DNA from 2 places in the Methylophaga thalassica genome. Region 2 is predicted to be linked to the other one. Evidence: riboswitches for the same ligand, from Rfam matches in the RefSeq annotation. Region 2 holds a riboswitch; the other holds the start of a gene.
What was found. Region 2 has a riboswitch for cyclic di-GMP ahead of QQL60_RS08010 (autotransporter outer membrane beta-barrel domain-containing protein). Riboswitches for the same ligand answer to the same signal wherever they lie in the genome.

Region 1: it holds a riboswitch for cyclic di-GMP, as region 2 does, so the genes downstream of both, QQL60_RS05540 (beta strand repeat-containing protein) here and QQL60_RS08010 (autotransporter outer membrane beta-barrel domain-containing protein) in region 2, are expected to answer to the same signal.

The regions. Positions count from the first base shown of each region.
Region 1 covers NZ_BSND01000004.1:134,259-138,699, reverse strand. The annotation lists gene QQL60_RS05540 (beta strand repeat-containing protein) at 1-1,911, opposite strand, end outside; cyclic di-GMP riboswitch class I at 1,930-2,011, opposite strand; gene QQL60_RS05535 (EF-hand domain-containing protein) at 2,141-2,440, opposite strand; gene QQL60_RS05530 (cysteine desulfurase family protein) at 2,521-3,669, opposite strand; gene QQL60_RS05525 (efflux transporter outer membrane subunit) at 3,908-4,441, opposite strand, start outside.
Region 2 covers NZ_BSND01000005.1:172,991-177,431, forward strand. The annotation lists gene QQL60_RS08005 (hypothetical protein) at 1-1,186, shown strand, start outside; gene QQL60_RS08010 (autotransporter outer membrane beta-barrel domain-containing protein) at 1,308-2,690, opposite strand; cyclic di-GMP riboswitch class I at 2,710-2,789, opposite strand; gene QQL60_RS08015 (alpha/beta hydrolase) at 2,959-3,795, shown strand; gene QQL60_RS08020 (helix-turn-helix domain-containing protein) at 3,792-4,441, opposite strand, start outside.

The sequences.
Region 1 (4,441 bases), on a different contig from region 2:
CGTGTTATTGATTGTGCCGTTAATCGCATTATTGATGACACCATAATTTATCAGCCGAGCGTCATTTGACAGCATTCCCCGATTTGTCATCGTGCCAGTGCTAGACAGTGTCATCTCAGCCGAACCAGTATTACTGATGTAATTGTAGTTAGTTAACTGGCCACTGCTTGAAAATGCACCCGTATTATTTATTTGTCGGTTATTAATCAAGGTGCCATTATTCGCTAAGGTACCTGAGTTATTCAGCGTGCCATCGTTCGTTAAGGTGCCCGAAGCACTGTTGGTGAATAAGGTTTCATTATCAAGCTGACTGTAATAGCTCATATTAAACTCACCTTCATTGGTGATGTTCGAGGGTGAATATTTTTGATTGAGCAATTTGCCCTTCAGGTTAAGGGTGCCATCAGATGTATTGATGAGGGTATTAACGTTAGTAAAGTCTGCATAGTCATCAATCAAAAACTGACTGTAATTATTTACTGTGCCGCCATTAACAAATTTACCCTGATCAATAAATTGGCTGTGATTATTGATATCGCCATAATTTGCCATAGTGGAATATAAAGTGGAGGTAAATGTGCTCTTATTGTTCAGCACACCACCATTGGCAAACACACCGCTGTTGAGGATTTGCCCGTTTTTGTTGTTATTTAGAGTGCCAGCATTAGCAAATTGACCACTATCTGAGTTAATCAAGCTACCCGCATTATTGAGTGTGCCGGTTTCGTTATTTTTTATAATGCCGTGATTGGTTAAAGTGCCACCGGTCTGATTGCTGAGTATGCCATTGTTATTCAAACTTGCTGTTGTATGGTTAACAAAACTGGCCATATTAGCGTTGTCGAATCTGCCAGTTTGCTGATTGTTGAACGTACCATGATTATTAACGATGCCATCACCTTGATTATTAAAGGTGAAAGCGTTGGTAAATTGTGCACCACTATTATTGTTGAGTACACCGTTGTTATTGAACGTGGCATCCTTCTCATTAGACATCGTGGCATTGTTGTTTATTGTGCCAGTATTCTCTAGCTTTCCCTTTTTATACTCATTACCAATGTAAGTATTGCCAGATCTATTTACGAAACTGCCATCATTTGTAATCAAACCAGTATTCGTGAATTTATAAAATGTGGTAAATGAATGACTGGCGGTATTGTTTAGTTGACCTTTGTTAAGGAATTGACTCTCATTTTCTACACTAGAGTCATTTTGAAAAATACCTTCATTATTAAAAGATGAACCCAATCTATTATGAAGAAATCTATTATTCTGAAATATGCCTGAGGCTCTGTTTTCAACTCGGCCATAATTGTTATTAAAAAACAATCCCGTATTTTCGTATAGACCCGAGTTTGTAATCTTTCCGGTATTATTCATCGTAGGCAGCGATATACCGTTGTTTGTTACCACCCCATCTTGGCCAATGGAGATATTGCCTCTGTTACGATGCTCACCGGTCATTTCCCATCTACCATTGGTAGAGATATAACCGTCTCTAAAATTTTCAAGGGAATGAGACTTAAAGACGGAGTTACTGCCATTTTGGATAGACGCTTTATTCCAAATATTGCCTCTATAACTATCAAAGGTGGCATTATTCTCGATTAAGTGCTCATTGGTTATCGCACCCCGGTTATCGATTAGGCCATTATTAACTACAATGCCAGAAGTCATATTGGCAAATTCGTTACCACCACCCGATTTAAATAGCTGGCCACCTGCTGTAATAGTTATTTTACTCGCGTTTTTATATCCATCTAATCCGATATAACCATCGCTGACGGTGATTGGGGATGTGTTTGTACCATAGAGTCCTGTGACAGCATGCACAACTGACGGCGCCAGTAAAAATGAGCTGCACAGCAACGTAGTAGAGAGCGACAGAAACTGTCGTTGTTTATTTATCATCACTCGGATTCCTTGCGTTTGTGCAACCCAGCCACCTTGTTAAACAACAAGGCCTGTGGCTTTCCGTCCCTGATTCACACCAAGTTTGGCCGATTAAATAACACGCCGATCATAATGAAATGGGGTTATAGCGACTATCAGCCAAAAGTATGATTTTGTGAGAAAAATAAATACGCAATAAAAAAAGGGAGTCACTGACTCCCTTCTAAATATGGTGTGATAAAAGAAATTAACTTTCTTTCTTATCTTTGCAGGATGGGCGTTTATCACCCTTATGTTTTTTATGGGCCGCTGCAGCTTCTTCCTTGGTCACCTTGCCATCAGCATTAGTATCCATTTTTTCGAAGCGTTTTAATGCTGCCGCTGTGGCTTCCTCTTTTGTAATAACACCATCACCGTTGGTGTCGATATGAGCGAAATATCCTTTTTTATCATGTTTAGCCATATCGTCAGTTGATGCTGGTTCAGCGAATGTCACTGTGCTCATTGCCATCGCGGCTAATACTGAAAAAAGTGCTGTTTTCATCATTAATCCCTCTTGTATTGGTTGGGATTTTTAGATTACGCCGGTCAAAGTTAACAAATGGTTATCACAATAAAAAATCGGAATTATTTTTCGATAGCCGCTTTTATATAGTCGATGGCCTTTGTTATTTGTTGTTCATCTGAAAAACGTCCCAGACTGATGCGTAAGGATGATCCTGCTTCTTCATCCGTCAACCCAATCGCTTTTAATACATGTGAAAGCAAGACCATTTCGCTGTTACAGGCAGAGCCTGTAGAAGCACAGACATTCGGCTGGAGTTTTTCTAATAGCTTATTCGCATCACAACCGATGAATTGCACATTGATATTGCCGGGATGACAATGACTTTGTGTGCCATTTAATTTAAATGGAATATGCGTCGCTTGCAGTTGCTGTAGAAACAAACGTTTCAAATGCGTTAATTGTTCACGGTGAGTTTTTGCTTCTTGTTTTGTGATACGCATCGCTTCAGCAAAACCAACACAGAGAGGCGTGGCCAGGGTGCCTGAACGCATACCAAACTGTTGCCCTCCTCCCTGAATAAATGGTGGTAACTCGGCCTGCAGATCATTTTTGATAAATATCGCGCCAATACCTTTTGGGCCATACACTTTATGTGCAGACAAACTCAGCATATCGACATTCCAGTCTTTCACGTCAATATCCATCGCTTCCGGTGCTTGAGCCGCATCACAATGAAACAGCGCACCTGCCGCATGTGCCATTTCAGCAAAGGTTTTGACATCCTGAATGGTGCCAATCTCATTATTGACCGCCATAATGCAGACCAGCAATGTCTGATCAGACAATAATGATTGATAAGCGTCTACATTAATCAGCCCGGTATTATCGACTGGAATTTCTTTGACTTTGTAACCTAGTTTTGCGGCATAAAAATAGGCGGCATTTTTAATACATTTGTGTTCAATTTCACTGATAAGAATGTCACGACGTTCAGTAGTATTGCCAAATATCACACTGGCAATCGCCTGATTGTTCGACTCCGTCGCACCCGAAGTAAAAATAACCTCTTCACTTGAGGCATTAATGCACTTTTCAATCGTGCTACGCGCAGTCTCAACCGCTGCCGCAGATTGCTGACCAAGCACATGTGCCGTAGAGTGTGGATTGGCAAAAATCTCATGATTGTAGGGTGCCATCGCGCTAACAACGCGAGGCTCTATCGGCGTGGTCGCCTGATAGTCTAGGTAAATTGAACTACCGATTTGCATTGACTGCTCCAAACAAGATCAAACTTACTGTTTGAGGTAAGTTATGACTAGAACATAAGCATGCTATTTATGCTGCCTAGTACATTATCAGAATAAGAATGTGATTAATTATAGGTGTTAAATCCCGAATATAAATACTGAATGTTAAAAATGTTCTGGAATCATTCCATATACTCAGTCATAACACCTATATAGGTTTAGAGCTGACAAAATAGTTATTCATCATATTTAATGACGACTATTTATCAATTCTCCAGCCTTTACCAAGCGATTTATAAATACTGATTAACTTTACTGCAGACTGTGTTTCGCTGACGGCAAGCGAATCTTCCGACTTGAGTCGTGTTCGTTGACTATCCAATACCGGTAAGAAGTCAGTATCCCCTAGCTCAAAACGCTGTGTGGCAATTGACTCGGCCTGCGTTGAGGTCCGTGCGGCATCTTGAAGGCGTTCGCGACGCTGTTCTTCACGGGCAAAATCACTTATGGCGGTTTTTGTTTCTTCAAGTGCCTTCAGCACTGTCAACTGGTAATTAGCCAATGCTGCCTGACTCTTGGCATCATTTTGTTTGATGCGTGCTTGAATACGACCAGTATCAAAAACACCCCAACTTAAACTGGGACCAATGGCACTGGCAATGGCGGAACTGCTACCGAAGGTAGATAAATTCGTCGCGATAAACCCCAGTGAACCGACAATATTTACCGCTGGAAACTGATCCGCTACCGCCAAATTATAGTTTGCTGTGGCGGCTGTCAGTCGCTTCTCAGC
Region 2 (4,441 bases):
AGGTGCCAACCTGACCATTGATAACTCAGGCATGATTATTGGTGGTGATCGCGGTATTCGCCTGCAGGACAAAGCAAGCAATTTCACCTTAATTAATCGTGAAACAGGACAAATCTTCGCTGAAAATCAAGCCGTAAGATTAGATGATGACACCGAACTGAAAAATGCACACATTACTAACTATGGTCAGATCGAGAGTGAAAAAGGTCGTGCTATTCAGAGTCGTGGTGCAGGCACAACAGTCATTAACTACGGGACATTACGTGGTAATGAAGAAGTGGTTGAAGCACGCGAAGACTTCACCCTTGAAAATCACGGCACCATCGCCCTGAATGGTTTGTCATGGAACGCAGCAACAAAAACCTGGACAAATACTGGCGCCACGGATGATGAAGATGGTGTGCAATTTGCCAGTGGCACCGCAGATAACTATGGTGTGATTTTGGGCACCGATGACGGTATCGATATCGACGAAGGCAAAGTACACAACCATGCTACTGGTGTCATTGTTTCAACCGGTACAGAAAGTGACCCTTTAAATGGGGGTAATGGTATTGATATTGATCCACTTTTCGAACCGAATGTAGGTGATGTTCGCACAGCCGGTCCACTGACCATCATCAATGAAGGTTACATCGAAGGCGTTCATGCCATTGGTTCGGATGATGCCAGTACTTCTGAAGTTACCGTCACCAACAGTGGTACTTTAGTCGGTCGTTCAGGCACAGCTATACATTTTGCGCCCAATCAAGGTAACAGCAGCCTGACACTGACAGGTAACAGTGAAATTATCGGTGATGTGATGTTCGGTAGCGGTGACGATATGGTGATCGTTGACGGACTCACTGCCACAGGTGAGCTGAGTTCAGGTATCTTCGATGGCAGCTTGGGCAATAACAGCATTATCTTCAAGGACTTTGAACTGTCAGATATTTTGTCATTTGAAATATCAGATGCACTTGTCTACCTGTCATTAGGCGTCGATAGTGGCGAGCTGTTATCAGGCAAATTCAAAAACTTCTCATCATGGGGTTTTGGTGATGGCATGTTCTCTACTGAGTATCTTGCCAGCCAGTTCGCTAACCCAAGTGCCGTACCATTACCTGCAGCACTGCCATTGTTTGCTTTTGGTCTGATTGGCATGTGGGCGGGTCGTTCACGTCTTACAGGTTCTAAAGCGGCCTAGTTCAGTTATGGTTAAACACTGACAGCAGCATAAGCAGTATTCAGGGCCAGTTTAAACATCTTTTTTCGTGTTTAAACTGGCCCTGAGTTTTATCGGTTTTGCTTAACTTTATATGTGATGTTTATGCAACTAAACTCGCTTTACGACGCAAACCCAAAAAGCCGAATAAGACCGGTGCCAACAAGAAAAACGCGGCAGGAATAGGCACAGCACTCACAGCCTGACTTATCACAAGATTCGCAAAGGTATCGCCAAATACCACTTCAAAATTAAAACCACTTATCGCCGGTAAAATAATGCTGTCAAAACTACCGACGATGCTGGCAAAGGTCAGGAAGTTAAATGTGCCTTCTTGCACATCATCACCAATAAACTCAAAGCTTAATAAACCAGCCAGCGAAGCGACACCCGAAATATCCAGCAGATCGGAGTGCGTTTCATCAAACTCCACAACCATCGAACCAAATTCACCTTGCGTGTAATTACCATTAATCGTCATCGTACCGACCGAATTACCGGCGGTCAGACTGGCATAGTTGTCATACCCGGTACCATTTACCGTCACAAGGCTGTTAATGGTGCCGGTTCCTGACAAGTTACCCCCATTAATATTGACGCTGGTTTGGCTCATGACACCATTGTTGATAGTTTGACCTGCGGTTTGAGTGTAATCACCAACCCAGGCACCACTACCGACCAATTTCGCTTTTTCATTGTTAATAAACGTGCCAGTGTTAACGAAGGCGTTCTGGTTATATATCGATTTATTATTCGTCATCACACCATTGTTCACCACGGTGTCATTAATAGCATTGGTCAAGACATAGTTATTCGTCATTGAACCCTGATTAATTAAGCGACCTGCGTTAGTGAATGTGCCCTCATTATTCAGCGTGCCATTATTCACCAGGGTAGAAGCAATGTAGTTATTTAATTTACCGGCGCGGCTATTGGTCAAAATGCCATTATTAGTAACGGTCCCACCTCTGTAACTCGATAAAGTACCGGTATTGGTGAGAATATCGTTATTGCTCAATTGTCCGTTATTGCTAAAGGTGCCCTGATTCAGAAATTCAGCCTGATTATCAATTTGGCCATCATTGATCCATCTGCCACTTTTATTCTCTATATAGCCTGTATTGGTAATCTGACCACTTGCTGCATTATTCAAATCACTGACATGCGTTGTCATGCTTCCCGTGTTTAGCAAGATGCCAGAATTATTTAAATCACTGTATTTACCATAAAAAGTACCATTATTAATAAAGGTACCCTGATTAGCTAAAACAGGATCTACAGAAAAAGGCCAGCCTATCACTGACAACTCACTATCATTTTGAAACTGTGTTCCGGACACAATGCTTGTCGTGGCATCATCATCAATCGTTAAAGGCGAAGTGTTTATTCCAGATAAAACACCATCAGCACTGGCGGCAGCGCTTAATAGGAGTGATGATGTAAATAAGGTCGTGAATAAAGAACGTTTTAGAAATTGAGTATGCATGTTCTGAGTCTCTCTCGGTCTATGTAACTCAGCCACCTTAAGAGCTTAAGGTCTGTAGCTTTCCGTCCTCAGCTCACGCTGAGTTTGGCAATAATGATATGGGCATCCAACCCAGCCAGGATTGATGATATAGAGACAGCTACAACGGCACTATCCGATTTTCGCAAACGTATAAATTAATGAGAGACGGGCATTGAGGATAATATTTTCTGACTCGTATATGATGTGCTTTCACATACCTAAGACGGAATAATAAGGGATAGCTATTTTGGTTTTTCGTTACTTTATTTGCCTGCTTTTTTTGATATTACAGGCCTGCTCATCCATACCCACCACACAAAACCGCACTGATACGGCAGTTCGTTTAGCTCAGCTCAATGGCTGGAAATCCCAGATCATCACTACAGCCTCATTTAACTTGCAAAGCTTTATCCCTGAAAAAATCTCACCGTCCGAAGAGTTAACCATTTACATAGAAGGTGATGGTTTAGCCTGGCTGAGTCGACGGAAAATGTCTTCAGATCCGACCCCTATCGATCCATTAACACTCAAGCTCGCACTTCTCGATAACCATGCCGTCTATCTGGCCCGCCCATGCCAATATGTGTGGTCTGGAGGCTGTGAACAGCGTCTGTGGACTTCAGCCCGCTTTTCTCCTGAGGTATTACAAGCGATGAATCAAGCCGTGGATAAGTTAAAAGCCCAATATCAGGCTTCTTCTTTACGGCTTATTGGTTACTCTGGGGGGGGTGCTGTCGCGACGTTATTAGCGGCTGAGCGAGACGATGTTTCTCAGTTAGTCACTGTGGCAGGTAATATTGATACTGATTACTGGACGACATTACAGCATATTTCTCCGTTAACAGGCTCATTAAATCCAGCAGACCAGTGGCCTTCATTACAGGCCATTCCACAAATTCATTTTGTGGGGAGTGAAGATAAGATCATGCCCGTTGCTGTGGCTAACGCATACCAGCAACATTTTCCTCAATCAAAGCGCCCCACTGTAAGAGTAATCACCGGTATGACTCATCATTGCTGCTGGGTTGAGCACTGGCCAGAGCTATTGCAGGAAATATCTGCCGCTAAGAAACCTGCCCCTTAATTAAATGCTCGACGTAATGTCGCTGACGGTAGCTCGCCAAATAACTGTAGATAATCATTGGAAAACCGCCCTAAATGCCAGAAGTGCCAGTCGCTGGCTACTTGCGTCACCGTCATATTAATATCTGTAGGCCTGAGCAATTGGGATCGCACTCGATTTAACCTCAAGCGATAAAGGTAGGCATTAGGGGTGATGCCCATTACTTTTTTAAAGTGATACTGCAAGTTACGCTGACTGATACAGACATCTTTACAAATATCGATAATGGTTGGGCAAATATGACTGTCCAGCTTAGCGTGAATATAGTCGATAGCTAATCTCACTGATTTAGCCGCTCTTCGCCGTGCCACGACATCAGTTTCTTGCCCATCAAAAAGTAAGGATGAATCTAATGACAGCAGCACATGTTCCATCACAGAAGTATTTAAATGTTTTTGCTGCTCTGGCTGACGGTCATCCGAAGACATCGCTGATAATTGATATAGGTAATCAGTAAACAGCTCTAACGGTTGTCGATTTACACCATCAAATACTAAAACACTGTCCACAGGCATTTCCCACTGCCGTGGATTCATCGCTCTGGCAGACTCAAGTAAGGCCGATTGTTCGAATCGAAAATAGACCGTTTCAGCATTTCCCTCAGCCT